One region of the Mesorhizobium sp. M0954 genome, then DNA from elsewhere that is predicted to be linked to it. Evidence: predicted binding sites of a transcription regulator. Region 1 holds the regulator's gene; each other region holds the start of a gene.
What was found. Region 1 encodes PhoB, which activates phosphate uptake and scavenging genes when phosphate is short. Its sites were predicted from a motif close to TGTCATNNANCTGTCAT; they were not measured.
Positions count from the first base shown of each region.

Region 2: the regulator PhoB is predicted to act here: its motif matches at 7,425-7,441, upstream of NKH93_RS15780 (esterase-like activity of phytase family protein).
Region 3: the regulator PhoB is predicted to act here: its motif matches at 5,537-5,553, upstream of phnC (phosphonate ABC transporter ATP-binding protein).

Region 1 is NZ_JAMYNR010000008.1:28,109-38,560, forward strand. Features, by position in the region: gene pstA (phosphate ABC transporter permease PstA) at 1-745, shown strand, start outside; gene pstB (phosphate ABC transporter ATP-binding protein PstB) at 742-1,545, shown strand; gene phoU (phosphate signaling complex protein PhoU) at 1,578-2,285, shown strand; gene phoB (phosphate regulon transcriptional regulator PhoB) at 2,302-2,991, shown strand; gene NKH93_RS12910 (ROK family protein) at 3,001-4,245, opposite strand; gene xylF (D-xylose ABC transporter substrate-binding protein) at 4,531-5,571, shown strand; gene NKH93_RS12920 (sugar ABC transporter permease) at 5,713-7,077, shown strand; gene NKH93_RS12925 (ATP-binding cassette domain-containing protein) at 7,093-7,893, shown strand; gene NKH93_RS12930 (CHASE domain-containing protein) at 8,023-9,645, shown strand; gene NKH93_RS12935 (YMGG-like glycine zipper-containing protein) at 9,744-9,989, opposite strand; gene NKH93_RS12940 (hypothetical protein) at 10,336-10,452, opposite strand, start outside.
Region 2 is NZ_JAMYNR010000010.1:77,003-87,454, forward strand. Features, by position in the region: gene NKH93_RS15750 (SDR family NAD(P)-dependent oxidoreductase) at 6-878, opposite strand; gene NKH93_RS15755 (hypothetical protein) at 1,009-1,290, shown strand; gene NKH93_RS15760 (TMEM175 family protein) at 1,287-1,874, opposite strand; gene NKH93_RS15765 (MFS transporter) at 2,031-3,239, shown strand; gene NKH93_RS15770 (MATE family efflux transporter) at 3,249-4,721, opposite strand; gene NKH93_RS15775 (L,D-transpeptidase) at 4,913-5,698, shown strand; gene NKH93_RS15780 (esterase-like activity of phytase family protein) at 5,845-7,323, opposite strand; gene NKH93_RS15785 (TIM barrel protein) at 7,572-8,561, shown strand; gene NKH93_RS15790 (sugar ABC transporter substrate-binding protein) at 8,603-9,661, shown strand; gene NKH93_RS15795 (sugar ABC transporter ATP-binding protein) at 9,718-10,452, shown strand, end outside.
Region 3 is NZ_JAMYNR010000001.1:12,703-23,154, reverse strand. Features, by position in the region: gene NKH93_RS00120 (carbon-phosphorus lyase complex subunit) at 1-981, shown strand, start outside; gene NKH93_RS00115 (alpha-D-ribose 1-methylphosphonate 5-phosphate C-P-lyase PhnJ) at 978-1,889, shown strand; gene phnK (phosphonate C-P lyase system protein PhnK) at 1,886-2,662, shown strand; gene phnL (phosphonate C-P lyase system protein PhnL) at 2,874-3,581, shown strand; partial or broken gene NKH93_RS00100 (DapH/DapD/GlmU-related protein) at 3,578-4,194, shown strand; gene NKH93_RS00095 (DUF1868 domain-containing protein) at 4,746-5,456, shown strand; gene phnC (phosphonate ABC transporter ATP-binding protein) at 5,623-6,489, shown strand; gene phnD (phosphonate ABC transporter substrate-binding protein) at 6,580-7,488, shown strand; gene phnE (phosphonate ABC transporter, permease protein PhnE) at 7,648-8,604, shown strand; gene phnE (phosphonate ABC transporter, permease protein PhnE) at 8,672-10,039, shown strand; gene NKH93_RS00070 (sugar phosphate isomerase/epimerase family protein) at 10,064-10,452, opposite strand, start outside.

The sequences.
Region 1 (10,452 bases):
TCTCGGCGCGTTGGTCTATAAGGGCATAGCCGGGCTTTCGCTCGCGGTCTTCACCGAGATGACGCCACCACCGGGCGAGGCCGGCGGCTTGCTCAATGCCATCACGGGCAGCCTGCTGATGACGATCATCGCCGTTGTCGTCGGCACGCCGATCGGCGTGCTGGCGGGAACCTACATGGCCGAGTATGGACGCTTTTCGCGCATCACCACCGTCGTCCGCTTCATCAACGACATCCTGTTGTCGGCGCCGTCGATCATCATAGGCTTGTTTGTCTATGAGCTGATGGTGCGGCCAATGGGACATTTCTCGGCCATTGCCGGCGCCGTTGCGCTTGCCATCCTGGTCATTCCGGTGGTCGTGCGCACCACTGAAGACATGCTCAACCTGGTGCCGAACGCGTTGCGTGAAGCCGGTGCCGCGATCGGCGCGCCACGCTGGGTGGTGATCCGTTCGGTCGCCTACCGCGCCGCATTGTCCGGCATCGTCACCGGCATATTGCTGGCGATAGCACGCATTTCCGGCGAGACGGCGCCGCTGCTCTTCACCGCGCTCAACAACCAGTTCTGGAGCAGCAATATCAACGCGCCGATGGCCAGCCTGCCGGTGACCATCTTCCAGTTCGCTCTCAGCCCTTACGAGGAATGGCAGCAACTGGCGTGGACCGGCGCACTCATAATCACCCTGACGGTTCTGGGCTTGAGCATCCTCGCCCGCAGCCTTACCGGACGCAGAGAGGACAGATGACACAGATGTTGTCCCCAGACATGACGATGACCGAAACGGTCACCGAGAAGACGAAGATCGAGGTCAAGAATCTCAACTTCTACTACGGCCAGAGCAAGGCGCTGAAGGACATCAGCCTGTCGCTGCCCGAGCGCAGCGTCACGGCCTTCATCGGCCCTTCGGGCTGCGGGAAATCGACGCTGCTGCGTGTGTTCAACCGCATCTATGAGCTCTACCCAAAACAGACGGCCGAGGGCCAGGTGCTGCTCGACGGCAAGAACATTCTCGACCGGTCGCAGGATCTCAACCTCCTCAGGACCAAGATCGGCATGGTGTTCCAGAAGCCGACGCCGTTCCCGATGTCGATCTACGAGAACATCGCCTTCGGCGTCAGGCTCTACGAGAACCTCGGCAAGTCCGAGATGGACGGCCGCGTCGAACAGGCGTTGAAGCGCGCCGCGCTGTGGAGCGAGGTCAAGGACAAGCTCAACGCCAGCGGCTTGAGCCTATCCGGCGGCCAGCAGCAGCGGCTCTGTATCGCCCGCACCGTGGCCGTGAAGCCGGAAGTCATTCTGCTCGACGAACCGGCTTCGGCCCTCGACCCGCTGTCGACTGCCAAGATCGAGGAACTGATCGACGAATTGCAAGCCGACTACACGATCGTCATCGTCACCCACAACATGCAGCAGGCGGCGCGCGTGTCGCGCCAGACGGCCTTCATGTATCTGGGTGAACTGGTCGAGTTCGACCGGACCGAGAAGATCTTCACGTCGCCCCGCGAGAAGCGCACGCAGGACTACATCACTGGCCGCTTCGGCTGAGCCGTTCCGATCATGCATATGAGGACAGGACCATGGGCGAACACACAGTCGCTTCTTTCGACGAGGATCTCGAGCAGATCAGCAAGCTGATCCGCGACATGGCCGACCTCGCCGGTTCGATGGTCGGCGGGGCGACCAAGGCGCTGTTGAATTCCGACAACGTGCTGGCGCAACGCGTCGTTTCCGACGACGCCATCATGGATGCGCGTCAACGCGAACTGGACGACCGCGCTATCACCCTGATCGCCAAACGCCAGCCGATGGCCCACGATCTTCGCCATGTGGTCGGAGCGATCCGCATGGCGGGCGACCTCGAACGCATCGGCGACCTTGCCAAGAATATCGCCAAGCGCGTGAGTGCGGTCGGCCTCAGCGCCACGCCGCGGGACCTGTCGCATTCCATCGACGCGATGGCGCAGCTGGTTCTCATCCAGGTGCAGGGTGTCATCGAGGAATATGCTGCAGGCGATGCGGCCGCGTTGGCCAAGCTTCGTGCCGCCGACGAGCGCATCGACGTTAAATACACGTCCGTGTTCCGCGAGCTGTTGACCTACATGATGGAAGATCCGCGCAACATCACCGCTTGCACGCACCTGCTGTTCTGCGCCAAGAATCTGGAGCGGATCGGCGACCATGTCACCAACATCGCCGAAAATGCGTATTATGTGCTGACCGGCGAGCAATTGCCGGTCAATCGTCCGAAGCAGGACGAAACGACAATGTCCGCACCGGTGACATGATGGGGGTGCCCAGCCGATGATCGCACCACGCATAATGGTGGTGGAGGACGAGGAGCCGTTGGGTGTGCTGCTCCGCTACAATCTCGAATCCGAAGGCTACCAGGTCGAGGTGGTGACACGCGGCGACGAAGCCGAGATCCGTTTGCAGGAGAATGTGCCCGACCTTTTGGTGCTCGACTGGATGATACCAGCGGTTTCCGGCATCGAGCTCTGTCGTCGGTTGCGGGTGCGCCCCGAAACCGAGCGGCTGCCGATCATCATGCTGACCGCGCGCGGCGAGGAGAGCGACCGGGTGCGCGGTCTTTCGACCGGCGCCGACGACTATCTGGTCAAGCCGTTTTCGACACCGGAATTCATGGCCAGGGTCAAGGCGCTGCTGCGGCGCGCCAAGCCGGAAGTGCTGTCCAGCGTGCTGAAGGTCGGCGACATCGTGCTCGATCGCGAATCGCACAGGGTCTATCGCAAGAAGAGCGAAATCAGGCTCGGGCCGACCGAATTCCGGCTGCTCGAGTTCATGATGCGGCATCCGGGCCGTGTCTTCTCGCGCAGCCAGTTACTCGATAATGTCTGGGGGGAGACAATCTACATCGACGAACGCACCGTCGACGTGCATGTCGGGCGGCTGCGCAAAGCCGTCAACAACGGCCGGATGCCGGATGTCATCCGCACCATCCGCGGCGCCGGCTATGCGATCAGGGAAGATTGACCCGCCTGGTCAGGCTACGTTCTTTCTGACGCTGGGCCTCATTTGCGCGCCCGGCGCGAAAATCTCCTGGTCGACGAAGCTTAACGCCCGCATCGCGCAGCCTTCGCGGATCAGAGGCAATTCGTTCGGCTCTGTATCGAAGGAGATCGAGCCTGAATGCTGGCCGCCGGCGGTCTGGGCGATTGCCTTCCGCAAGGCCGGCTCGATCAGATCGAAGGCGGCGGCACTGGCGCCGACCATCGCGACCGGTGCCGGATCGATCAGCGCGAACAGCGAGCCGAGACCGAAACCCAGCGCTTCGCCGGCCTTGCGGTAGGCCTCGCGTTCCGGCCCATCTTTCTCGCGCGCCCGGGCCGCCAGTGCGCGCATGTCGGCGTCGCTGACGTCGGCGACCGGTTCGCTGTCTTCGCTCATCTGCCTGGCGTTGCGCCAGATGGCGTAGTTCCCGGCATACGCCTCGATGCAGCCGCGCCGCCCGCAACGGCAGAGCGCGCCGCCCGGACGATGGATCATGTGGCCAAATTCGCCGCCCGAGGAATGCGTCCCGGTGAACAGTTCGCCCTTCAGCACCAGCCCCATGCCGATGCCATGCGAAAGCAGGATGGCGATGAAGTCGTCGCGATAGCGATCCGGATTGCGCCAGCGCAAAGCCACCGCCATCATGTTGCAGTCGTTCTCCACCGTTGCCGGGATGCCGAATTCGTCCTCCAGCATGTCGGCAAAGGCGATGTCGGTCTGCGGCGTGATCGGCGACCACAGCATGGCGCGTGCAGGGGAGTCGGTAATGCCCTGAATCGCCAGGGCGATGCGGGCGACACTGCGGACGTCAAGATCTGGATCCTGCAGCCGGCGCCGGACGATGGCCATGCATTCACGGATCAGCTCGTCGCGCGGCATAGTCAGCGTGTCCAGCCGGCGCTGTTCCTCGGCGACCACCTGTCCCGTATAGTCGATAATGGCGGCCGAAAGGAAATTCAGCGACAACACCACGGTCAGCACCGCCGCCGCTTCCGGGTTGAGGGCGAGGCCGACTTGCGGACGACCGCGTTTCAACGAAACGGGCTCACTTGGCTTGCTCTCGGCGAGGATGCCTTCCCGTATCAGGTCGGAAGAAATCGCCGATATGGTCGAATGACTGAGGCCGGTGGTAGCTGCGATCTCAGTACGCGATGGCTGGCCGGCCCGGCGCACCGCCGAGATCACCATCGCCCGGTTGCGCCGGCGCAAATCGTCATGGCGGATTCCGACCGACATTGTTTTGCTTTCCTCCCGGTTGCCGCGGCCGCTCATGAACCGGAAGCCGTCGGTAATGTCCGACAAATAGTGTCGGATGAGGCAAATAGTGTCAGATGCAGGTGGCGCTGTCATCGTTTATTCCGACGCTCGAAAAAACTCGCAGAGTCATCAAAATCCATCAGAATCGATGTTGACAGCAGCCGGAGATCGGGCCAGTATTTTTTCGAGGCTCGAAAAAATTAGAGCTTCTAAGCTGGTCTTTGAGCCAATTGGTCACGCCGTACGCGGCGCAGGGAGGATATGATGAAGAAATTCACGACCGCCATTCTGGCGGGTGTCGCCATGACGCTGGCGCTGGCGTCGGTGGCGCAGGCTAAAGACAAGGTCATCGGCGTTTCCTGGTCGAACTTCCAGGAAGAGCGCTGGAAGACCGACGAGGCCGCAATGAAGGCGGCCATCGAGGCCGCAGGCGACAAGTATATTTCCGCCGACGCACAGTCCAACCCCGGCAAGCAGCTCACCGACGTCGAGAGCCTGATCTCGCAGGGCGCCAACGCACTGATCATCCTGGCGCAGGACGCCTCGGCCATCGGGCCGGCCGTGCAAAAGGCGCTGGACGAAGGTATTCCGGTTGTCGGCTACGACCGGCTGATCGAGAACAAGGACGTCTTTTACCTGACCTTCGACAACAAGGAAGTCGGCCGCATGCAGGCCCGGGAAGTCTTCAAGGTGAAGCCGGAAGGCAACTATGTCTTCATCAAGGGTTCGGGTTCCGATCCGAATGCCGATTTCCTGTTTGCCGGTTCGATGGAGGTGCTGAAGGCGGCAATAGACAGCGGCAAGATCAAGAATGTCGGCGAGGCCTATACCGACGGCTGGCTGCCGGCCAACGCTCAGAAGAACATGGAACAGTTCCTGACCGCCAACGACAACAAGGTCGATGCCGTGGTCGCGGCCAATGACGGCACTGCCGGCGGCGTCGTCGCCGCGCTGACAGCGCAAGGGCTGGCCGGATCGGTTCCGGTTTCGGGCCAGGACGGCGACCACGCCGCGCTGAACCGCATCGCGCTCGGCACACAGACCGTGTCGGTGTGGAAGGATGCGCGCGAGCTCGGCAAGAATGCCGCCGAGATCGCCTCGCAGCTGGCCGACGGCAAGCAGATGACCGACATTGCCGGCGTGAAGGATTTCACCACGCCCGGCGGCAATACCGTCAAGTCGCTGTTCCTGACCCCGGTCGCCATCACCAAGGACAACCTCAACGTCGTCATCGACGCCGGCTGGATCAAGAAAGAAGAGGTCTGCGCCGGCGTGACGGCTGGCACTGTTGCAGTCTGCAACTGAGCCGACGTTTCCGAGAAGTCCGAACGCCGCGGCCGCTCGCCGCGGCGTTTTTCAACAAGAGTTGTTTTTCCGCTTCCGGCGGATAACTTCTAGGCTGCTTCCGGCATCCGCGGCAGACGGCAACCCGGCGGGAGAAACATCATGACCGACACGACGTCCAACACGCCGGTCGACAGCACGGCAGACCGGGCACGGGAATCCGAGCTCGGCATCGTTGCCCGATTTCTCAAGGCAACCGAACTCGACACGCGCATGCTCGGCATGGTCGGCGCGCTGCTGGTCATCTGGGTCGGCCTGCATGTCATTTCCAGCGTACGGCTCGGCGTCAATCCGTTCGACTTCGACAGCCGGACCTTCCTGACGCCACGCAATCTCTGGAACCTGTCGGTGCAGACTTCCGCCGTGGCCATAATGGCCGCCGGAATGGTGCTGGTTATCGTCATGCGCAATATCGACCTGTCGGTCGGTTCCGCCGAAGGTCTGATCGGCGTGGTCATGGGCTTTGCGCAGGTGCATTTCCTGGTGCGAATGATCGGTCTGCAATTAGGCAATCCCTGGATCTGGATCCTGGCACTGGCCATCGGCCTGGCGCTTGGCCTTCTGATCGGAGCGTTCCAGGGATACATCATCGCTTATCTCGAGGTGCCGGCCTTCATCGTGACGCTGGGCGGCCTTCTGGTCTGGCGGGGTGCCGCATGGTGGGTCGCCAGCGGTCAGACGATTGCGCCGCTTGATGCCACTTTCCAGCTGATGGGGGGCGGGCCGGCGGGTTCGATCGGCGCGCGATGGAGCTGGATCGTCGGAATTGTCGCGTGCCTAGCGGTTGTGTTCATGCTGCTCAACGGGCGGGTGCAGCGCAAGCGGTTCCGCTTTCCGTTGCGCCCGATCTGGGCCGAGACGTTCCTCGGTGTCCTCACCTGCGCTGCCATCATGGGCGCCATATGGCTTGCCAATTCCTATCCTTGGCCGGTCGGCATCGTGAACAGATATGCGGCGGCCAACAATATAACGGTTCCCGAAGGCGGGCTGTTCATCGCCCATGGCATCGCCATACCCGTGCTGATGGCTGTAGCCGTAGGGCTGATCATGACCTTCATCGCCAAGCGTACCCGTTTCGGCCGCTATGTCTTCGCCATCGGCGGCAATCCGGAAGCAGCCAACCTTGCCGGTATCAACACGCGCTGGGTGACCATGAAGGTGTTCATGATCATGGGCGTGCTGGCGACGATCGCCGCGGCGATCTCGTCAGCCAGGCAGAACTCGTCGACCAATGCGCTGGGCACGTTGGACGAGCTGCTGGTCATCGCGGCGGCGGTGATCGGCGGCACGTCGCTCGCCGGCGGCTCCGGCACAGTGCTCGGCGCCATGCTCGGCGCGCTTTTGATGCAGTCGCTGCAGTCCGGCATGGTGCTGCTCGGCATCGATTCACCGCTGCAGAGCATCGTTGTCGGCGCCGTGCTGGTGCTCGCGGTGTGGCTCGATACCGTCTATCGCAAACGTGTGTAGGGAGGAGGAACGATCATGGCAGACAAAACCGCTCCCACGGGCACGCCGCTGATCGACATGCGCAACATCTCCATCGCTTTCGGCGGCATTCGCGCCGTCGACGATGCCTCTGTCGACCTTTTCCCGGGCGAGGTGATGGCTTTGCTCGGTCACAACGGTGCCGGCAAATCGACGTTGATAAAAATCCTGTCCGGCGCCTACAAGCGCGATGCGGGCCAGATTTTGGTCAACGGCGAGGAGGCTTCGATCTCCAATCCCCGCGACGCCAAGAAGTACGGCATCGAGACGATCTACCAGACGCTGGCGCTGGCCGACAATGTCGATGCGGCCGCCAACCTGTTTCTCGGCCGCGAGCTGATGACCGGCTGGGGAACGCTCGACGACGTCGCCATGGAGGCCGAGGCGCGCAAAGTGATGGGCAGGCTCAATCCGCGTTTCCAACGCTTCAAGGAGCCGGTGGTAAAGCTTTCGGGCGGCCAGCGGCAGTCGGTGGCGATCGCCCGCGCCATCCTGTTCAATGCTCGCATCCTGATCATGGACGAGCCGACGGCTGCACTCGGGCCGCAAGAGACGGCGCAGGTCGGCGAACTGGTCAGGCAGCTCAAGGCCGACGGCATCGGCATCTTCCTGATCAGCCATGATATTCACGACGTGTTCGAGCTTGCCGACCGTGTCTGCGTCATGAAGAACGGTCGGGTTGTCGGAACGGCGCGCACAACCGACGTCACCCAGGACGAGGTGCTCGGCATGATCATCCTCGGCAAGTGCCCACCCGGCGCCATTCCGGGGCCGGGCGCGCTGAAGATCGCCGCATGAACGAGAATTAGCCGGCTAATCACACGCCGCCAAAATGTGCCAGCCGTCACCATGCTTTGGCCTCGCCATTGTGTTGGCGTCAGGACTTGCCCATAAAGATGCCGAACCGTCCACGGGACGTATCAGCAATTGAAGAAGCTTTTTCCGACCGTCGCTTTTATCGCCGTCGCGCTGATCAGCCTGACGATGGCGGGTTTTGCCTATTTTGCCACCCAGGAGGCGGCCCGCATTAAATTCGAGGCGACGGCAGACGACGCGCTTAACCGGATCGAAAGCCGCATCGACCTGGACCTGTCGCTGCTGCGTTCGACCCGGGCGCTGTTCGACGCACGCAATGGCGGTATCTCGCAGGGCGAGTTCAAGGCTTTCTTCAACGCGCTCGACGTCGACAATAATTTCGCCGGCCTGCGCGGCATCGGTTTCCTCCGCCTGGCGAAAACTGGCAACGAGGCGGCGGTCGAGCGCGACATCCTGCACGATCACGGCGCAAGCCATCCGATCTATCCCGACACGAACTTACCGTGGCGTACGCCCATCGTGCTGTTCGAACCGCTGGATCCGTCCAACAAATCCAGCATCGGCTACGACATGTTCACCGGGCCGGCGCGGCGCGAGGCGATCGAAAAGGCGATGGCCGACGACCAGCAGCACGCCAGCGGGCTCGTGCAGTTCGGCAAGGATACGGGTGCCGCGCAGACCTTTACCGGGTTCCTCGTCTTCGTCCGGCTCAATGTCGAAACCGCGCCGGACGCCGTGAACGCGACGAGATCCTCGACTGCCGGCTTCCTTTATGCGGCCTTCCGCGCCCGTGATCTGTTCCAGGCTGCGCTCAGCCGGGCACCATTGCTGCCGGTCAACACCGAGATCTATGACGGCACGGTGGACAGCGACAACCTGCTGTTCCAATCGGAAACGCCGCCTGTTTCGAGCCTCGGCGACAGGCTGCTGGTCACCCGCAAGGTCACCGTCGCCGGCCGGCCGTGGGTCGTCCTGTTCAGGCCGACAAGTGCTTTCTCGCAACCTTCCTCGCGCGCCATCCCGGTGATGCTCGGATTGTTCGGACTGCTGCTTGCGGGCGCCATCGCGCTGGTGGCCCGCTATCAGGAGCGGGCCTATGAGGCGGTCTCGCTGCTTCACGAAACGACCGAAAAGAGCCTGCTGGAAAAAGACCTGATGCTGCAGGAGATGAAGCATCGCATCAAGAACTCGATCACGCGGGTGCTGGCAATCGCGCGCCAGACAGCATCGCACACCACCGACGTCCAGGAATTCTCGGCTTCTTTCTCGGCCCGGCTGCAGGCGATGGCGGCTTCCCAGGACATGCTGACGCGCTCACGCTGGCAGAAAGCCGATCTCGGCGACCTGCTGCGCATCGAGCTAGGCCAGGTGTTCGGCAGCGAGCTTCCTGAAGGGCTGCTGTCGGGACCGCAGATTCTTCTCGATGAAAAGACGACGCAGGCACTCGGCCTCGTCTTTCACGAACTGGCGACGAATGCGCTGAAGCATGGCGAAGCCGGCAATTCAGTCGGTGCGCTGAAGGTCGACTGGTCGCTCGAAGCCCGTAGCGGCACCCGGACATTGGCTCTCAACTGGCGCGAGGCCGGTCAGAAGAAGCTTGAGAGACCGGCAAAGAGTGGTTTTGGCACCAGACTGATCGATCTCAACGTCACGCGCGAATTGCGTGGCACAATCAGGCGCGATTTTCGCGAAGATGGCTTGAACGTGGAAATCAAGGTTCCGCTGCCGGCCTGAAACGCCGTCTCGTGGGCCGCATCGCAACAGCGCTTTAAAGAGCAAACGCGGAGACAGGTGGCCTGCCTCCGCGTTTGCTGTTCGCCTGGAGCTCGAAACTAGTTGCAGCGAGCTGTGTAAATCCGGCCGTGACGATCTCTGTATTGGCAGTAGCCATTTTGCAGCCGGCGAACGAGCAGACCGCCAATCGCACCAGCGCCGGCGCCGATCAAAGCGCCCTTGCCGCCGCCGACAGCGCCACCAATGAGCGCGCCGCCCACAGTGCCGATACCCACGTTCTCTTCCGTGGTGGTGCAGCCGCTGACCGCAACCACGGCAACCATGGCAATAATCATCTTCCGCATGGAGTCATCCTCACTTTTGTCCTCACTTTAATAAGCTCCAGCCGCCATTTAGCATGAAAGTACGGCCTTTGCCCGCACGATTTCATTGTTGATTAAGATAGTCTTTTTCGGGGCGTGCGCCGTTCGATGCTACCACGAACCCGGAAATCTCCAAGGACGCATCGAGCGTGCCGTTGGGGCGCACGTTCCAGACGATCCTGTCATGGTCGTTCTCGAGCGCCGGATCGACGGCAAGGCATCTGGCGCCGACATGTTGGGCCTGGCCCTGCAGGTCAGCGACCGCGAACGGGCACGGCCGAGCACTCGGGCAGTGGTTTCAAAGCGATCAAGCAGAGGCGAGTTCGATTCAGATCAGTTGGGACGCGGCGGTCAGGACGATCGCGGCCATAAGCGCGACGGCGGCGAAGCGCAGGGGCGAAGCACGAGGCGCGGGCGTTGCGGGCGCGTCGGGATCCTGAAAACC
Region 2 (10,452 bases), on a different contig from region 1:
CGGGATCATGCGCTGCGTGTCATGAATGCCGCGAAAGCATCCTTGTAGTCCGGATGCCAGCGCGACAGAGCAGGACGGTTCTCAATGATATCGCCAATTGCCCAGGCCATGCGCTTTTCGTCCATGGGCCGGGTCGCCTCGTTATCGGGACACAGGATGTAGAAATCGCCACGCAGCAGCGAGGCCAGCATGAAGTCGATGACCTGCTCGCCGGTCCAGGCGCCGGCCGGCTTTTCGGTCGCACCTTCGGTCAGGCCGGTAAAAGTGAACCCGGGAATGAGCAAATGCGCCGCGACATTGGCGCCGGGCTCGTTGCGCAGCGCGTGTGCAAGGCCCTCGGTATAGGTCTTCACGCCAGCCTTGGAGACGTTGTAGGCGAGGTTGCCGGGCGGCGTGGTGATACCTTGCTTGGAGCCGGTGTTGACGATCAGGCCGGGCTTTCCCGCCGCCAGCATGCGTGGCGCGAACGCCTCTACGCCATGGACGACACCCCAGAAATTGATGTCCAGCAGCCGCTTCCAGGCGTCACGGTTCTCCCAGGGCTTGCCGGGGTTATTGCCGACGCCGGCATTGTTCATCAGCAGCGACACGTCGCCGAAAGTGCCGGATGTCCGTTCGGCCAGCCGGTCGAGGTCTTCGGCCTTCGAGACATCGGTGGCGACGGCAAGTACGGCGCTCTGCCCGCCGATAGCAGCGACGGCGCGGGCAGCCTCATCAAGGCGTTCGCCGCCGATATCGGCCAGCACGATCTTCATGCCCATCGCCGCCAGCCGTTTGGCGGCGGCAAGGCCGATGCCGCTGGCCGCGCCGGTAATGACGGCGACATTGCCGGAGGCAAGTGCAGGCAGGGCGGTCTGGATCTCGGCGTCGGTGGTCATGATTTTCTCCTGTTCTGGCCGCGGCGAACTTAGCGCGGAAAAAGGCTCGCGCAAGCCGATCCCGGCATCTTCGGGTTGACCGCATCGGCGGGCGCTGCGCATGCTGATATCGAAAAAGGAGACCTGACGATTGACCGACTGGATCGAGATCCTGAAAGAACAGACCGCCACCGGCGACCAGATGAGCCGCGAGGTACCGCAGATGCTCGCCAATCCCGACATCAGCGAAGCGCAAGTTATGACGCTGTTTTCGGCGCTCGAAAAACAGGCCGAATTCGTCGAAAAGCTGCGTATGGCGCTGGAAAAATTCGGCCATGATTTTTCAGTGATCAAGGCGGCCGAGCGGCTGGAGGAGCGCTACGCCGACCTTGCCGCTTCGGTAGCGGAAAAGCTGAAAGCAATGCGAGGCTAGACGGGGCCTATTTTCTCGATCAGCCGCTCGAAGCGTCTGTCCGGCACGAACCAGATCATCGCCACCAGGACATAGATCGAGACACCGATCCAGTGATTGACGAAGGTCAGCGCGATGGCGGAAAGATAGAGGACCAGCGAGATCTTTCCCTTGAGGTCATTGCCCAACGCCCTGGCGAAGAGAGTCTCGTTGCCGTGCAGTCGATGCAGGGCCATGGTGAGGATGTTGAAGCCGATGGCGCAGAGCGCTAGGTCGACGCCATAGACAGCAACCGGCACCGGCGCGAAATGGTTCTCACCCATGAAGGCTGTCGTCGCCGGCATCAGCGATAGCCAGAACAGCAGGTTGAGGTTCGCCCACAGCACGCGGCCGTCGACCCGCTGCACGGTATGGAACATGTTGTGCAAATTGTTCCAGTAGATGCCGACATTGATGAAGGACAGCACATAGCTGAGGAAGATCGGCCAGAGTGGTGCCAGCGCGGAAAAATCCTCGCCATGCGGCACCTTCAATTCCAGCACCATGATGGTGATGATGATGGCGACCACGCCATCGGTGAATGCCTCGACTCGTCCCTTGCCCATGAATCTCCCCTGACAATCCGCTGAAGTTAAAAGAGGATCTCGCTCAGCGCCATCGGCAAAGCTGCCAAACTTGTCAGGAGCAAGCCGGGGAGGGGGAACGGCTGACGCGAAAAAGGCGTTAGGATGTCAGATCCCGAACAGCAAAAGGTCGAAAAAATGACCGCTCACGCTCAAGTCATGACGCGCGATTACGAACTCGGCGGCCGCGCTGCAGCGGCCACCGTGGCCGCTATGATCGCGGCTCTTTTCGCCGGCAGCACGGCGCTGACGCCGCTTTACATCATCTACAAGCAGGTCTTCGGCTTCTCACAGATCACTTTGACGCTGGTCTACGCCGTCTATGTCATCGGCAATCTGGCGGCGCTGCTGATGTTGGGGCGTGTGTCCGATGTCATCGGGCGCCGTCCAATGGCATTGGCCGGGATGGCGGTGGCCGTGGTCAGCGCGGTGGTTTTCCTGTTCGCCGAAAATGTCGCCTGGCTCGACATCGCCCGAATTCTGAGCGGACTGGGAATCGGCGTCGGCGCGGGCACCGGCACCGCCTGGCTCGCCGAATTGCTCCCGACCGACGACAAGTCACAGGCGGCGACGATTGCCACCAGCACCAATTTTCTCGGCCTCGGCCTCGGTGCGCTGGGGGCCGGGTTGCTCGCCGAATACGCGCCTTGGCCGCTCAGGCTGACATTCGTCGTCTACCTGGCGATGCTCGCGACTGTAACCCTGCTCGTCTGGCGCACGCGGGAAACCGTTTCGCGGCCGGGGAAACTGGCTGACGTTTCGATGCGGCCGCGGCTTTCCGTACCCGATGACATCCGCGCAAGTTTCGTTGCGCCGGCGGTGACCGGCTTTGGCGCAATGGCGCTGGTCGGCTTTTATGCAGCACTCGCACCGAGCATTTTGGCGCAGCAACTGCAGGTAACCAACCATGCCGAAGCCGGCGCTCTGTTCTTTGAATTGGCGATCGTGACGGCCGCCACCATTGTAGCGACGGCACGTCTTTCGAGCCGAGCCGCGATGTTCGCGGCGCTTGCGCTGATGATCCCAACCGTCGCGATGATTGTTGCGGCGCAGGTCTTCGCCTCGATGACCATAATGATTGCCGGCACCGCCTTGTGCGGCGTGGCGGCAGCGCTCGGCTATCGCGGCGGCTTGCAAGTGGTGAACGAGATCGCGCCGGCGGACCGGCGCGCCGAAGTCGTCTCGGCCTTCTTCATCTGCTGTTTTTGCGGCAACGCGCTGCCGGTCATCGGCATCGGCGTTCTGTCGACGGTGGCAGGTGCGACCGCGGCAAGCGTGGCCTTTGCCGGCATGATTGTCGTCTTTTCCCTGGTCGCTCTCGGGTTTGGCGCGAAATACGCGCGCTGAGCCGACCTTTCAGCCGTTCGGTGTCTCGGGCGAAAGGTGCGCGCGCTGGCGCGGTACGCCGAGGCCGGTATCCGGCGGTTCGCCGGCAGCCGGCCGGCTCTCGATCATGTGCAGGCTGCGCCAGCGGCCGAAGCGATAATAGGCCGCGGCCAGCACGAGCGAGGTTATAGAGCCAGCCGGAAAGCTCCACCACAGAGCTTCCTCGCCGATCACGCTTCGGAAGAAATAGGCGAAGCTGGTGCGCACCAGCAGCACCGAGATCACCAGGATGATCAGCGGCGGCATCACCGCGCCGGTGGCACGCACGGTGGCGAAGAGCACGATGGTGATGCCGAACAGGATGAAGGACCACGACGCGATCTTGTTGATGTGAGTGGCGATGTCGATTGCTGCACTGTCGCTGCCAAGGAAGAGGCTGAGCACCGCGCGATCGAATACGAACAGCAGCGCGACGAGCATCCCGGTGAGCACAAGGTTGAAGCCGACGCCGGAGGTGGCGATGCGTCCAATCCGGTCCCAGCGCCTGGCGCCGACATTTTGCGCCGCCATGGACGACACCGCGGCGCCGATGGCGAGCGCCGGCATCTGGATATAGGTCCAGAGCTGTGCGGCTATGCCGTAGGCAGCTGCAACCTGCGAGCCGTACGAGTTGACCATGCCCATCACCGTCAGCGCCGCGGCCGAAACGACGATCATCTGCAGGCCCATCGGCACGCCCTTGAAGACGACGATGCGCAGCAGCGCCGGGTCCGGCCGCAGCAGAGCGAGATTAGGGCCGGCCAGCCGCAGCGGGTGCTTGCGCGCATAGAGCACAATCAGGATGGCAACCACGCTTACCGTCTGGCCGATCAGCGTCGAGGTGGCCGAGCCGGCGATGCCGAGTTCGGGGAACGGGCCGATGCCGAGGATGAGCAACGGGTTCAAAACGACGTCGAGCATGACGGCCAGCGCCATGAACAGGAAAGGCGTGCGCGAATCGCCGGCGCCGCGCAGCACCGTCATGACGAAGGACAGCAGGTTCATCATCGGCACGGCGAGGAAGATGATGCGCAGATAGGAGCGCGCCAGCGGCAACGCGTCGGCCGGCGTGCCGAGCGCATCGAGGATCGCATCGACCCAGATCCAGCCGCAGACCGCGAACACCACCGAGACGAGGAAGAAGAAGGTGGCGCTGGTTCCGACGATGCGCCGGGCTTCGGGCAGGTCACGAGCGCCGACGGATTGTGCGACCAGGATGGTCGCCGCCATGCCGATGCCGAAGACGGTGCCGAGGATGAGAAACAGCACGAGGTTGGCATTGGACGTGGCGGTCAGCGCCGCTTCACCGAGGAAACGGCCGACCCACACGGCATTTATCGAGCCGTTGAGCGACTGCAGCACATTGGAGCCGAGCACCGGCAGGGCAAACAGCAACAGGGTGCGCGGGATAGGCCCACTGGTGAGGTCGCCGGTCTGCCGGCGCGGGGGCATGTTGTCGTCCATGGCAGGCAACTCGGCGAAGGCTTGTCTGAGTCCGCAATGATTGCCGATTTAACGGGAGAGGTCGATGCGGCGCTGTAAATTCCGCCTGGCGTGCCTTGATCTAAGCATTTCTCAACCTTCCGGAATCGTATATTGATCCCGCACGCGTGGGGCCGCATTTTCCTGGATCTCATGGGTAGGCCGGGGGGCTCATGTCCGATATTCCGTTGTTTTTTGAGCGCCTGAACCGGCGCGCCTTTCTTGGTGCATCCGCTCTGGGCGCGGCCTCCGTGGCTCTTTCGTCGTGCACTACGACGGACGTGGCGGCGCCGGTGCCCGCGGCACCAAGCGATCCGGCTTTCGGCGATGCCGCAAGCATGTATGCCGCGCGCATGGACGAGGGCTATCAGCTGCCGGCAATCCCGGTAGCCAAGGTCGATCCGAAATTCGTGCGGCAAATCGTGGCCGACCCGACTGGAGAAAAACCCGGCACGATCGTCGTCGATACTTCCGAGCACTTCCTCTATCTGGTGCGCGACGGCGGCAAGGCAATTCGCTATGGCGTCAGCCTCGGCAAGGCCGGTTTCGGATGGACCGGCAGCGCCGTGGTACAGGCGAGGAAGAAGTGGCCGGTCTGGACGCCGCCGCCGGAAATGATCCAACGCCGGCCGGAACTGGCGAAATACAAGGACGGCATGCCGCCCGGCCCGCAGAGCCCGCTTGGTGCCCGCGCGCTGTATCTCTTCCGTGACGGCAAGGACACGATGTATAGGCTGCACGGCACGCCGGAGTGGGATTCCATTGGGAAGAACGCTTCCTCCGGCTGTGTGCGCTTCATGAATCAGGACATTATCGACCTCTACAGCCGCGTCGACGGCGTCGCGCCGGTCTTCGTGCGCCCGAACCTGTCGGCCGCCGGGAAGATCGCCGCCGTGTCGAACAGGACGGCCGAGCCGATCGATGCCGGCGTGCCAAAGGACGCGGAGATGTTGAGGTAAGTGCCTTCGACTGGATCGTCAGTCGCAGGTTTTTGCAACGCACCAGGACACCGTCCTTGCGCGGGCGAGCCGCAACTGAAGGTACAACCGCTCAATCGCGCCAGCTCAGGCGGACGCGTTCGGCGCGTCCGCCTGTATGGGTGCCGCTACTTCTTGGCGAGGCCTGGGAGCGTGACCTGATAGACCAGGAACATGGTGTCGACATCGGCGCCATCCTCGGCCTTGTAGGCCGCGCCGACCTGGAAGCCGTCCTGCGTGAGGAAATCATTGTCATTGGCGACGAACAGGAAATAGTCGTCGGGCAGCTTTGGATCGAGGACGCTCACCACCGACATCGCCTCCCATTTCTCCGAAAGGTTGTTGCGGTCGTTGGGCGCGCCATTGTGCAGCCCGAAGCGGCCGAGCTCGGTCTTGTCGTTGATGTCGATGAGCGGCGTCAGCTTGGCCGGCGTCACCGATGGATCGAGCTCACCCTTGGGCGCCAGCGGCTTGTCCTTGTCGAATTCTGTGCCGGCGACATCGGTTGCCGCAGACACATCGACGACGCTGATCTCGCGGTGGAGCGAGGTGTCGCCCTTCAGCCCCTGGCCATTGCCGCTGTCGCGCGCCAGCATCAGGAAGGTCTTGTCCGACAGCGCCACGATTTCGCTCTGCGCGGCGATCTTGGTTTTGCCCTTGGCATCGGTGAACACCGGCAGCGGCACGACATATTCATGCGCGAGCTTGAGCTGGCCGGGATCCGAGGCATCGTAGACCAGCGCGCGCGTGTTCTGACGCGTCGAGGCGGAATCGCCGCCATCCTGCCTTGGGGCCGACTGCAGCACGGCAATCAGGAACTTCCCGTCCGGCGTCAGCGCCATGCCTTCGAGGCCCTGGTTGTTCTGACGGCCGGTTTCGGGATCCTTCGGATCCGGGTCTGCCGCGCCAAGTCCCGGATTGTTGGAAGCAAAGTTTGGCGTCTCGTGACGCATCGGGACAAGCGCCGCCGGCGGCTGCGTTGCCGACATCAGACGCCCATCGGCGGAGAAGCGGTAGATGTTCGGACCGTATTCGTCCGAGATGAACATCGTGCCGTCGGGCAGCCGTGCGATCGCTTCGTTATCGAGCGCGAGCTTGCCGTTGGCTTCGGGCAGGATCGGCATGTCGTCGGTCGCGGCACGCACGCCGTTGAGCGGATCGAGGCCGGTTGCGTCGGCGCCCTTGTCGTCGGTCAAAAGCATGGTGTCGGCAAGCGTCGCCGTGAGGCCCGATTGTTCCTGGCCGGTGGCCGGTGCCGCACCCGGCGCGATCGGCGCGAACTCGAGGGCGATCGTGTTGAGGCGCGGACGGTAATCGGTGGTGCCGACGACATTGTAGCCGCGATCCGGCAGCAGCCACAGCGAGCCCTTATAGCCATCGGCGCCATGCGTCCAGCCGGCAGCGTCGATCGACATACCCGAGCCCGAGCCAAACGTCTCGCCGAACTTGTCCTTCTGGCTGGCCGGGATGCGGCCGACACCGACCAGGCCCTTGTTGACGAAGCCGACGCCGCCGACGGTCGCGGCGTTTTCAGCCAAGGCCGGGGTCAAGGCGGTGAACATCGCCAGCGCGACGGCGAGGGACGCGGTTCGGTGCAGGTTTTTCATGGATATCCTCTTTTGAGACAAAGCTGCCGGGATATGAAAAAGCGCCGCGTGGCATCGAGGATGCCGCGAAAGCCTTCGGAGAAGCGATCTAGGACGCGAACATGATACTTGCGTGACAGTGCCGCGCTTGCTTGTCCCCCATGGTCGCAACTGGCCTGGGTATGGCGAATTCGTCGTCGCCGAGCGAGCAATTAGCAACTTTACAAATAATCGTTCTAATGTAAAGTTATGACAATGGAAGGTCCCCGATGACTGCCTATCGTTTCGCCACCCGCCTCAATTCCTTTGCCTCGCGGCCACAGTCCGAGTGGCCCGATCTTGTCGGCAAACCGTCCATGCTGCAAATGGCGGCACGTGCGGCGAAGGTTGCGGAGTTGACCGATCTCGACCTCAACTTCCCCGACCATGTCGATGAAAAGCCTGCGGAAATAGCGCGCAAACTCGGCGATATCGGGCTTTCCATCAATGGTTTCGCCATGCGCTACTATTCCAATCCGGCTTTCAAGCTCGGCGCCTTCACCAACCCGGATCCTGCCATTCGCCGCGAAGCCATCGACCTGACCAAGGCCGGCATCGACGCCACCCGCGAGGCGGGCGCCAGCCTGATGACCTTGTGGCTCGGGCAGGATGGCTTCGACTATGCCTTCCAGGTGGACTACGCAGCGCTCTGGCAACACGAAATCGATGGCATTCGTGAAGTTGCGGCGCATGATCCGGGCTGCCAAATCAGCCTTGAATACAAACCCAACGAGCCGCGCTCCTACAGCCTGATGCCAGATGCGGCGACTACATTGCTGGCGATCCGCGAGATCGGCCTGCCAAATCTCGGCGTGACGCTCGATTTCGCCCATGTGCTCTATGCCGACGAGCAGCCGGCCTTTGCCGCAGCACTCGTGGCGCGACACAGCAAGCTGCTCGGCGTGCATCTCAACGACGGCTACGCCAAGCGCGACGACGGCCTGATGGTCGGGGCCGTGCATACGCTGCAGACGATCGAGCTGCTCAGGCAGATCCGTCGAGACGGCTATGCCGGCGCCATCTACTTCGACACGTTCCCCGACATGACCGGGCTCGACCCGGTCCACGAATGCGAAGTCAACATCGCGACTGTCAAGCGCATGCTGCGCTTCGTCGATCGGCTGGAAAAGGACAATCGCCTGTCCACTGCCGTCGACCGTCAGGACGCGGTCGCCTCGCAGGCCATCATCCAGGAAGCCATGCTCGGGCCGGACAGCTGAGGCCGGCGGCATAGACCGTTTTTCAACAAGGGAGGAAGATCATGAAATTTCTACTTGCCACCGCTGCCGCTGCCCTGATGGCGCTGTCCATCGGCTCGGCTTTTTCCGCGGACCTCGCGCCGCTCAATTCCGACACCGAGAAGGATCGCATCGACTGGTCGCAGCTCGAGGCCAAGTTCGGGGCCTTCCCCAAGCTGCCCGAGGGCACCAAGGCGGGTGCGGTCTCCAAGACGCTGACCAACGAATACTGGCGCTCGCTGGGAGAGGGCTACAAGTCGTTCGGCGACCGCACCGGCGTGCCCGTGGTCTACCAGGCGGCGCAGAGCGAGGGCGACCAGCTCGGCCAGCTCACCATCGCCGAAGGCCTGGTCACGCAAGGCTACAACGTGCTGCTCGTTTCGCCGCAGACCGACTCCAACCTGCAGCCGATCATGGAACAGGCCAAGGCAGCCAATGTGCCGGTGGTCAACGTTAACGACGCGGTCATCCCGCAGGCTGAGCACTATGTCGGCAATGTCCAGCGCGACAACGGCGTGCGCGTCGCCAAATGGTTCATCAAGAACCGGCCGGACGGCGGCAAGGTCGCCATCGTCGAAGGCCAGGCCGGCGTCTACGCCGCCGTCCAGCGCACCGACGGTTTCAAGACAACGATCACCGAGGCCGGCAAGTTCGACGTCGTCGCCAGCGTCCCCGGTAACTGGGATCGCCAGACCTCCTACGACGCGGCCACCAACATCCTGCAGCAGCACCCCGACCTGATCGGCTTCTATGCCAACAATGACGGCATGGCGCTGGGCATCGTCGAGGCGGTCAAGGCTGCCGGGCTGCAGGACAAGGTTGCGGTCTTCGGCACCGACGGCATCTCCGACGCCTATGCCTCGATCCGCGCCGGCGAGCTGACCGGCACCGTCGATTCGTTCCCGGTGCTGACCGGCGAGGTGGCGCTGGAATCGGCGCTGCGGCTGGTGGCCGGGCAGAAGCTGCCGCGCGTCGTTGCCACGCCGCAGGCGCTGATCACCAAGGACAATGCCGACCGTTACTCCGGCGGCGGCGATGCCGTGCGCAAGGCGCTGCTCGAGGACGCGGCAGCGGGCCAGTAGAGCAGGGCCGGCAGGTGCCGGCCTTGGGTCGGCACCTTGCCTGGAGAACCGAAGCAATGTCAGCGCGGCTGCAATTCGAGGGCATTTCCAAAGAGTTTCCGGCTGTGCGGGCGCTGAGCGAAGTGTCGTTTTCGGTCGGCGCCGGCGAGATCCATGGCCTGCTCGGTGAAAACGGCGCCGGCAAATCGACGCTGCTGCGCATATTGTCAGGCGTCTACCGGCCGACGGCGGGAAGCGTGCTGATCGACGGCAAACCGGTGACGCTGAACAGCCCGGTCGCGGCGCGCGCCGCCGGCGTGGCGATGATCCATCAGGAATTACAGCAGGTGCCACGCCTCAGCGTCGCCCAGAACATGTTCCTCGGCCATCCGTTGAGGCGCGGCGGCGTCTTCGTCGCACGGCGCGAGCAGGAGAGCCGCGCTGCGGAAGCGTTGGCCGCCATCGACCCGACCATCGATCCGGCAGCCCCGCTTGGCAGCCTGAAGGTGGCGCAGCGGCAGATCGTCGAGATCGCGCGGGCGCTGCTCGACCGCGCCAGGATCGTGGCGATGGACGAGCCGACGTCGAGCCTCACGCCGAGCGAGTTCGAACGGCTGGCGGAAGTCATTGCCGGTCTGGCACGCGACGGTGTCGCGGTCGTCTATGTCTCGCACAAGCTGGACGAGGCGTTCGGCATCTGCCAGCGCGCAACCATCATGCGCGATGGCGTTGTGGTCGAAACCGTCGATCTCGCAAAGGTGTCGGAAAAGGCCGTCGTTTCGATGATGGTCGGCCGCGAGCTTGCCCAGGAA
Region 3 (10,452 bases), on a different contig from region 1:
GTCGACCGGGTGATGAGCGAAGGTTCGCTCTACGACCGGGAATTGGCGGCACTCGCCATCGTCCAGGCGCGCGGCGACATGATCGAGGCGATCTTCCTGGTTCGCGCCTATCGCACCACGCTGCCGCGTTTCGGCTACACAAGGGCGATCGACACCGGCACGATGCTGGTCGAGCGACGGCTGTCGGCCACCTACAAGGACCTGCCCGGCGGGCAGCTGCTCGGCCCGACTTTCGACTACACCCACCGCCTGCTCGATCCCGAGCTCGCCGCCGGCGGCGATGTCGCCGAACCGGAGCAGCGCGCAGGCAAGGCGGAAGCCATGCCGCGCGTCTCGGCCATCCTCGCCCGCGAAGGCCTGATCGAGCCCGACGGCGACCTGCCTGGGGATCATACCCCCGGCGACATCACCCGCGAGCCGCTCGAATTCCCGATGGCGCGCGACATCCGCCTGCAGGCGCTGTCGCGCGGCGACGAGGGGTTTCTGCTGGCGCTCGGCTATTCCACCCAGCGCGGCTACGCGCGCAACCATCCCTTCGTCGGCGAGGTTCGCATCGGCGAGGTCGAACTGGAACTGGACGTGCCGGAACTGCCCTTTGCCGTGCCGCTCGGCAGCATCCGCGTCACCGAATGCCAGATGGTCAACCAGTTCAAGGGCTCGGCCAAGGCGCCGCCGCAATTCACCCGCGGCTATGGCCTCGTCTTCGGCCAGAGCGAGCGCAAGGCCATGGCCATGGCGCTATGCGACCGCGCGCTGCGCGCCTCGGAGTTGGGTGAGGATGTCATCGCCGCAGCGCAGGACGAGGAGTTCGTCATCTCGCATTCCGACAATGTCCAGGCGACCGGCTTCGTCGAGCATCTGAAGCTGCCGCATTATGTCGACTTCCAGGCCGAGCTCGACCTCGTGCGCCGCATGCGCGCCGAGCATGATGCCCGCGAAAATGCCGGCAAGGCCGAAGAAAAGAGGCAGGCAGCGGAATGAGTGCACAACCAGCGGACATCGCCACCTACAACTTCGCCTATCTTGACGAACAGACCAAGCGGATGATCCGTCGGGCGATCCTCAAGGGCATCGCCATTCCTGGCTATCAGGTGCCGTTCGCCTCGCGCGAAATGCCGATGCCCTATGGTTGGGGCACCGGCGGCGTGCAGGTCACCGCTTCGATCATTGGCCCGGACGATGTGCTCAAGGTCATCGACCAGGGCGCCGACGACACCACCAATGCGGTTTCGATCCGCGCCTTCTTCAAGAAGGTCGCCAATGTCGCCGTCACCACCGAGACGGCCAAGGCGACCATCATCCAGACGCGCCACCGCATTCCCGAATATCCGCTGAGTGCCGGCCAGGTGCTGGTCTATCAGGTGCCCATCCCCGAACCGCTGCGCTTCCTCGAACCACGCGAGACGGAGACGCGCAAGATGCATGCGCTGGAGGAATACGGTCTGATGCATGTAAAACTCTACGAAGACATCGCCAGGCATGGCCGCATCGCCACCACCTACGCCTACCCGGTCAAGGTTGAGGGCCGCTATGTGATGGATCCCTCGCCGACGCCGAAATTCGACAATCCGAAGATGCACCGTTCGCCGGCTTTGCAATTGTTCGGCGCCGGCCGCGAAAAGCGCATCTACGCGCTGCCGCCCTTCACCGATGTGGTCAGCCTCGATTTCGAGGACCATCCGTTCGAGGTGCAGACCTTCGACCAGCCCTGCGCGCTGTGCGCGGCCGAGAACGTCTATCTCGACGAGGTCATCCTCGACGACCATGGCGGCCACATGTTCGTCTGCTCCGATACCGATCATTGCGAGAGGCGGCGCGCGGAAGGCGGCCGCGGCCATCTCGCGCCCGAGACCCATCTTGCCCCAGGAAAAACGGAGCCGGCGCAATGATCGACGAACCGCTGCTGCGCGTTTCGGCACTGTCCAAATTCTACGGCTCGCGCGTCGGCTGCGAGAACGTCACTTTTGACCTCTGGCCGGGCGAAGTGCTGGCGGTGGTCGGCGAATCCGGTTCCGGCAAGACGACTTTGCTCAACTGCCTGTCAACTCGACTGCTGCCCAGCTCCGGCACCGCCAGCTACCGGATGCGCGACGGCCAGTTTCGCGAACTCTACCGCATGAGCGAGGCCGAGCGCCGCTTCCTGATGCGCACCGATTGGGGTTTTGTCCATCAGAACCCGGCCGACGGGCTGCGCATGACGGTGTCGGCCGGCGCCAATGTCGGCGAGCGGCTGATGGCGGTCGGCGACCGTCACTATGGCAGGATCCGCGCAACGGCGGTCGACTGGTTGTCTCGTGTCGAGATCGACGAAGACCGCATCGACGACGAGCCGCGCGCCTTTTCCGGAGGCATGCGCCAGCGCCTGCAGATCGCCCGCAACCTCGTCACCGGGCCGCGGCTGGTGTTCATGGACGAGCCAACCGGCGGCCTCGACGTCTCGGTGCAGGCGCGCCTGCTCGATCTGTTGCGCGGCCTGGTCACCGATCTCGGCCTGGCCGCCATCGTCGTCACCCACGATCTCGCCGTGGCGCGGCTGTTGTCGCAGCGCATGATGGTGATGAAGGACGGCCGCGTCGTCGAAAGCGGCCTCACCGACCGCGTCCTCGACGATCCGCGCGCGCCTTATACCCAGTTGCTTGTCTCCTCGATCCTGCAGGTGTGACGATGATTGCTCCGGCGTACCCCCCTCTGGCCTGCCGGCCATCTCCCCCTCAAGGGGGGAGATCAGCAGCTTTTATGTCCCGCCCGTTCTGCGACACAGGAGAATGGCGAAACCGAATGCGACAGCCAATCTCCCCCCCTGAGGGGGAGATGGCCGGCAGGCCAGAGGGGGGTGTTGGCCCGCAGACGAATGACGATTGGAGAACCCTCTGATGACAACCCCGCTCGTTGTCTCCGATGTCGCGAAGAGCTTCACCATGCATCTGCGCGACGGCATCAAACTGCCTGTCGTCGCCGGCGTGTCGTTCTCGATCAGGAGCGGCGAATGCGCCGTGCTCGGCGGCCCTTCCGGCGCCGGCAAGAGCTCGATCCTGAAAATGCTCTACGGAAATTATGCCGCCGATGAAGGCCAGATCATCGTCCAGCACGAGGGCGGGCTCATCGATCTCGCCTCGGCCAGCCCGCGCACCGTGCTTGCCGTGCGCCGGCTTACCATCGGCTATGTCAGCCAGTTCCTGCGCACCGTGCCGCGTGTCTCTGCGCTCGATGTCGTGGCCGAACCGCTGGTCGAGCGCGGCGAGGAGCGCGAGGTCGCGCACGGCAAGGCACGCGCCTTGCTGGCGCAGCTCAACCTGCCGGAGAAGCTCTGGGCGCTGCCGCCGGCGACGTTCTCCGGCGGTGAACAGCAGCGCGTCAACATCGCGCGCGGCTTCATCACCGAGCATCCGATCCTGCTGCTCGACGAGCCGACCGCTTCGCTCGATGCCAGGAACCGCGACGTGGTGATTGCGCTGGTCGCGGCCAAGAAGGCGGCCGGCGTTGCCCTGCTTGGTATCTTCCACGACCACGACGTGCGCGAGGCGGTGGCCGACCGCGTCATCGACGTGACAGCTTTTGCCGCCGGGAAAATTGCCGCATGACAAGAAAGCTGTCGGAAACGCCGCTGGTCCACGAGACGGCGCAAGTCGAGAACTCGACGCTCGGCCGCTGGACCGAGATCGCCGAGCGCTGCCGGGTGTCGGAAAGCACGCTCGGCGACTATTCCTACATGATGCAGGACTGTGGCGTCTGGTGCGTGACGATCGGCAAATTCGCCAACATCGCCGCCAGCGTGCGCATCAACGCCACCAACCATCCGACCTAGCGGCCGACGCTGCACCATTTCACCTATCGCGCCTCGGATTATTGGGACGACGCGAGCACGAGAGCGAATTCTTCGCCAAGCGCCGCGCCAAACGCGTCACCATCGGCCACGACACCTGGCTCGGCCACGGCTCGACCATCCTGCCCGGCGTCACCGTCGGCCATGGCGCGGCGGTCGGTGCCGGCGCGGTGGTGTCGAAGGACGTCGCGCCCTACACCGTCGTCGCCGGCGTACCGGCCAAGCCGATCCGCGAACGCTTCGACCGCCGCACCGCGGAGCGCTACCAGGCGCTCGCCTGGTGGGACTGGGACCATGCAAGGCTGCGCGCCGCGCTCGACGATTTCCGCGAGCTGGAGGCCAATCAGTTTTTGGAGAAGCATGGGGGTTGACGCCCTGAATAAGTCAGCCGCTCAGGCAAATGTCCAAAATAATAGAAAGAAATCCTAACGTAATAAGAATAGCAACACCAGTCTGATTTAACCTGATAAGTTCTATAAATTTTTTGTCATAACCAATATCTATAAGCGATTTGGTTTTTTCCTCAACTTTATTTGCAAAATTTATCGTAACTAGAACGATTAAAAAAATGAGAATCATTAGAATAATGGCCGCGTCACGCCCATTTCCATAATTGTACAAGTATCCAGATATTGGATGGTTCAAGCTACCAACCCGATATATGGACGTCAAAACCAGGGCCACTGTGAAACTCATCGCAGCGACTACCCCTGCAGCATACAGTCGCAACCACTGGCGCCAACGTAGCAATTAGGAAGCCTCTCTTTGATACGAGTTTGAATCTTTATTTCAATCTTGATGATGTGGAAACCCCGGCAGCATCACTTGGCGAATCATGCCTTTGATATTCTACTTCTTGGCACGGTTTTCATGTCCCTGACACATCGTCGGGGCAGGACGCGGCCTTCCTTTGGAGATCGCAATGCCTGTTTCAGTCAGACCTTCGCTCGCCGGATTCTTTGCCGGCTCGAACCCGACCCCTCCGGTGCATCTCGGCAGGCGCTACGACACCTCTGGTAATTTTCTCAACGAGCCCGGCAACACGGTCGTCTGCCATCTCGTCAACGGCTCGGCTTCGGAAGCGGTGATCATCGACGTGCGTGAGCGCATGCGCGCCATGCCTGATGCCGACGGGCTGGCCTTCACGCCCGTCTCCAGCCTGCACATGACGCTGTTCCAGGGCATCATCGAATACCGCCGCCGGCTTCCCTATTGGCCGGAGGATGTGCCGCTCGACACCAGCATCGACGACATGACCCGCCTCTATCAGGAACGCCTGAACGGCTTCGAAGGCTACGGCGCCTTCAAGATCAAGGTCGTCGATGTCGTGCCGACGGGCTTGACCGTTGCCGGCGCAACCGATGAGGACGTGCATATCCTGCGCGCATGGCGCGATGCCTTGTCGGCGCCTTTCGGATACCGGCATCCCGACCACGACACTTACGTCTTCCACATCACGTTCGCCTACCAGATCCGGCGTCTGGCGGACGAAGGGGCGTCCGAGTGGCAAGATCTGTTCGACGATTGCCTCTCGCTGTTTGCCCGCCAGGCTCCGGTGATCGAGCTGCGGCCACCTGCCTTTTGCCGCTTCAGGGACATGGAGCATTTCGAGGAGTTGCTGATCCTCGGCTGATCCCATCCAAGCCGCCCGGACGGCAGCGGTTTGGGTCAACTCGCCTTCGCGCCAAACGCGCCTGTGGGCAGTAACAAAACTGACATCAATCCGACACCGCAGGTTCATGCCGTTGCGCTAGCGAGGGTTAACAGACCTTCAACCGCGACTGGACTGGAACTTACCCATGTCAGCAACGCCAGAAATGTCAGCAACGCTCGAAATTCGCGGCGTCACCCGCCGGTTCGGCAAGAACACCGCTGTCAGCAATGTCGACATCTCGATTCCGCACGGTCAGATGGTCGGCATCATCGGTCGCTCCGGCGCCGGCAAATCGACGCTTCTGCGCATGATCAACCGCCTCATCGATCCGAGCCAAGGATCGATTTTTTTTGACGGCGCCGAAATTTCCCGGCTGCGCGGCTCGCCGCTCCGACGCTGGCAGCGCGACTGCGCCATGATCTTCCAGCAGTTCAACCTGGTGCCGCGCCTCGATGTGCTGACCAATGTGCTGCTCGGCCGGCTCAATCACCGTTCGACCGTGTCCAACCTATTTAGCATGTTCTCCCGCGGTGAATGCGCCGAGGCGGTTGCAGCCCTCGAGCGCCTCGACATCGCCCGCACCGCCCTGCAGCCGGCCGGCACGCTTTCCGGCGGCCAGCAGCAGCGCGTTGCGATTGCGCGCGCCATGATGCAGCAGCCGAAGGTGTTGCTGGCGGATGAGCCGATTGCCTCGCTCGATCCGCTCAACGCCAAGGTGGTGATGGATTCGCTGCAGGACATCAATTTGCGCGAGGGCATCACCGTCATCACAAATCTGCATACGCTGGATACGGCCCGCACCTACTGCAACCGCATCATCGGCATAGCCGCCGGCAAGGTCGTCTTCGACGGCCCGCCTGAAGCCCTCAACCGCGAGGCCGTGCGCATGGTCTACGGCGCCGACAGCAATGGCGGCGAAATCTCCGAGGCCATCACCTCCACCAGTGTCGCCATCAAACAGAAAATCGCTGCATCCGCCGGACCGCTCGAGCCCGCATTCCCGGGATATTGAGAACGACCTGATCGCCCGCCCGCGTCAAAGGCACCTGTCAAAAAATTCGAACGCTACCGGCGCGAGGCCGAGACCAACAGGAGAGAGATAATGTTCAGGAAGATGGTTTTTGGCGCCGTTTCATTGCTCGCCATCGCGGCAAGCGCCGCTCACGCCCAGGATATCAAGGAATTCCGCATCGGCATCCTTGGCGGTGAAAACGAAGCGGACCGGCTGCGCAACTTTCAGTGCCTCGCCGATCACCTGAAGTCCGAATTCGGCTTCGAGAAGGTCTCGCTGTTCCCGGCCGCCGACTATGACGGCGTTATCCAGGGCCTGCTCGGCGGCACGCTCGATTTCGCAGAGCTTGGCGCGTCGGGCTATGCCAGCGTCTACCTCAAGGATCCGAACGCCGTGACCCCGATCCTCACCACCCAGCAGACCGACGGCGCGACCGGCTATTATTCGATCGGCCTGGCGCTGAAGTCGTCCGGCATCACCGACATCAAGTCGGCCAAGGGCAAGAAGCTCGGCTATGCCGACCCGGATTCGACCTCCGGCTACCTGATCCCGCTGACCCAGATCCCGAAGGACACCGGCGCTTCGAACGAAACCTTCTTCGCCTCGACCCAGTTCAATGGCGGCCACGAGAACAACCTTCTCGCGGTTCGCGACGGCAAGGTCGATGTTGCGATTGACGACTCCTCGGGCATCGGCGACTTCAAGAACGGCTACACCTCCGGCACCTTCCACAAGGAAGTCGCCAAGGGCGCCGTGGACCCCAACGATTTCGTTGAAGTCTGGCGCTCCGGCTTGATCCCGAACGGCCCGCTGGTCGTGCGCACCGCACTCGGCGGCGACATGAGCGCCAAGCTCGCCAACTTCTTCACCGGCCTGCCGGCCAAGGACAAGCCTTGCTTCGAGGCCATCGAAGGCGGCGATTTCACCGGCTATGTTCCGGTGAAGCCGGACTTCTACAGCGTCATCGTCGAAGCCCGCAAAGCCGCGATCGGCGGCTGACGACAATTTCGAAAAGGACGGCGTCCATTAGAGCGACGTGCGTCCACTTGGACGCACAAAGTACGCTCTAACACTTAGATGCCGCATCGTGCTTTCCGAAAGTCGACTTTCGGGCCGATGCGGTCGCCGCCCTTTTTGTGTGTCCGCTCGTGACCCCGTATGACCTTCGCCGCTACAATTCGTTCAGACGCGGTCCGGCAGGCAGCAGACGCCTGGCGACGCCAGACGTCCTTGCGACGGTTCTACACGGCGCTCGGCATCGGCTCACTGCTTGTCGCCATGTGCACAGCCATGTGGTTCGCCGACGAGGCCAATGCCGGACATTTCTTCGATCGGCTGCCGCACATACTGGATTTCCTTAGTTGGCTTGTTCCCAAGGACTGGAACGACGTCTGGCGGGCGCTGTTCGACATCGCATCGCCGCATGACAAGGGCAGCCAAGAGTTCAACTTCCCGCTTGGCCGCGTCTATCTCTGGGGCGGCTTTTATCTACCCGAATATTTCGAGCTGATGCTCACCACGCTTAACGTGGCGCTGGTTTCCACTTTCATCGGCTTTGTCTTTGCGGTGCCCTTTTCCTTCATCGCCGCGCGCAACTTGACGCCCAGTCCGATGCTCAGGCTCGTCGTAAAGCGCTTCATGGAACTGCTTCGCGCCTTCCCCGAGATCGTCATTGCCGGCCTGTTCGCAGCCATCCTCTCGACCGGCCCGGTCGCAGCCATCATCGCCATCGGCCTGCATTCCATCGGCGCCCTCGGCAAGCTCTTCTACGAGATCAACGAAAACATCGACATGCGCGCCGAAGAAGGCCTGCGCGCGGTCGGCGCCAACTGGTTCGAGCGCGTGCGCTTTGCCGGCCTGCCGCAAGTGCTGCCCAATTTCATGTCCTACACGCTGCTCAGGATCGAGATCAATGTGCGTATCTCGACCATTATCGGCGCGGTCGGCGGTGGCGGCATCGGCGAGGAACTGAAGCTCTCCATCTCGCGCGGCTTCGGCGCCAAGACGCTGGCATTGGTGCTGCTGCTGTTCACGACGATCTTCCTCGTCGACCAGTTTTCCGCCTGGCTACGCCGCAAGCTCGTCGGCGAGCAGGCATTCATGATGGGTGCCTGACCATGATCCCAAAAAGTGGATTCCGGTTTTTGGAAAAGATCATGGCAAATCAACAAGAAGACGGCCCATGGCCGCAATGACCGCCGATGAGATGCGGTCGATCGAGGAGCGCTTTCCCCAAGTGTTCCGGCGGCCCTTGTACAAACGCTTCGGCCCGCTGGTCCTGTTCACAGGCATCCTGCTCTATCTCCTCTACGCCTTGTGGTTCTTCAGCCTGCCGCAAGTGCTGAGGGAATCGCACTGGGAGCGCCTGCCGCTCTTCCTGACGCAATGGATCAGCTACGATCTGCAGCCGGAATTCCGTCTCGACCAGCCTCAGATCACACCCAGATACCCGCGTTTTTCGGCGCTCGGCGAAGACCCGCATCCCGATTGGGTCATCACCAACGCCAACGGTTCCTACACCATCCTGATCGACGGCCGGGCCAAATCGGTCATCTTCGACAAGACCGAGGCGACGCTGGTCGCCAATGGCCAGGCGGTGCCGATGTCGTTGACCAGCGGCAAACCGGTAATATCCGGCCCGGTGCCGGAGTGGATCACCGCGCATGACGATGAGATCGTCGCCAGGATGGGCTTTGCCGGCGAGGTCCGCATAACCGTCGATCGCGTCAAGGTCCGCAAACGCTTCCTCGGCTGGGCGAATTTCGTCTTCGACACACGCTCGCCCTTCTTCGGCAAGTCGCCCGGCGAGGTGGTCTCGTTGCTGATGTCCGGACCCCAGCTCAAGCCGGGCACATCAAACATTGCGCTGGCCGCCGACAATATCTGGAACAACGCCCAATGGCAGCATGGCGACGTCTGGACGAAGCTGTTCCAGACCATCGTCATGGCGTTTCTCGGCACCTTGCTCGGCGGCATCGTTGCCTTCCCGCTCGCCTTCTTCGCCGCCCGCAACATCACCCCGAGCGGCCTGCTTAGCCAGGTGCTAAAGCGGTTCTTCGATTTCATGCGTTCGGTCGACATGCTGATCTGGGCGCTGTTCTTCACCCGCGCCTTCGGCCCGGGCCCGCTTGCCGGCAGCGCCGCGATTTTCTTCACCGAGATCGGCACGCTCGGCAAAGTCTATTCGGAGGGCCTCGAGAACATCGACGACAAGCCACGCGAGGGCATCCAGTCGACCGGCGCCAACGGCTTGCTGGTGCAGCGCTATGGCGTGCTGCCGGAAGTGATCCCGGTCTTCATCAGCCAGACACTCTATCAGTGGGAATCCAACACCAGGGGCGCGACGATCATCGGCGCCGTCGGTGCCGGTGGCATCGGCCTGAAGCTCTGGGAGGCGATGCGCACCAATTCCAACTGGGCCAATGTCTTCTACATGGTGCTCTTGGTCCTGCTCGTCGTTTTCATCTTCGACAACATTTCCAATTTCCTGCGCCGCCGCTTGAGCAGGACGATCCACGACTACAACCGGATCCAGGCCGGCCAGGGCTGACAGAGGCGTTGCGCAGGCGTGCGGTTAGGGCGCCTTCCTCCATCCATTCCTGATATGCCTGTAGCCGTCGCGGTAGACGGCTTCCGGGCCTTCGGAAAAGTCGCGCCACACCTTGGTGGCCGCGGCCAGATCCTTCAGCGAGCGGCCGAACGCCTCGATCGTCAGCCAATCGTCATAACCGCTCTTGCGGATGGCAGAGAACGTCTCTTTCCAAGGGACGTGGCCGCGGCCCGGCACGCCGCGATCGTTCTCCGAAATGTGGATATGGACGATGTTCTTGCGGTTGCGCGTATAGGCCCCGATCGGGTCAGCCTCTTCGATGTTGGCATGGAACGTGTCGTACATCGCCTTGATGTGCGGCCGGTCGATCGCGTCGATATGCGCCGACAAATCGTCCATCGTGTTGAGCAGAT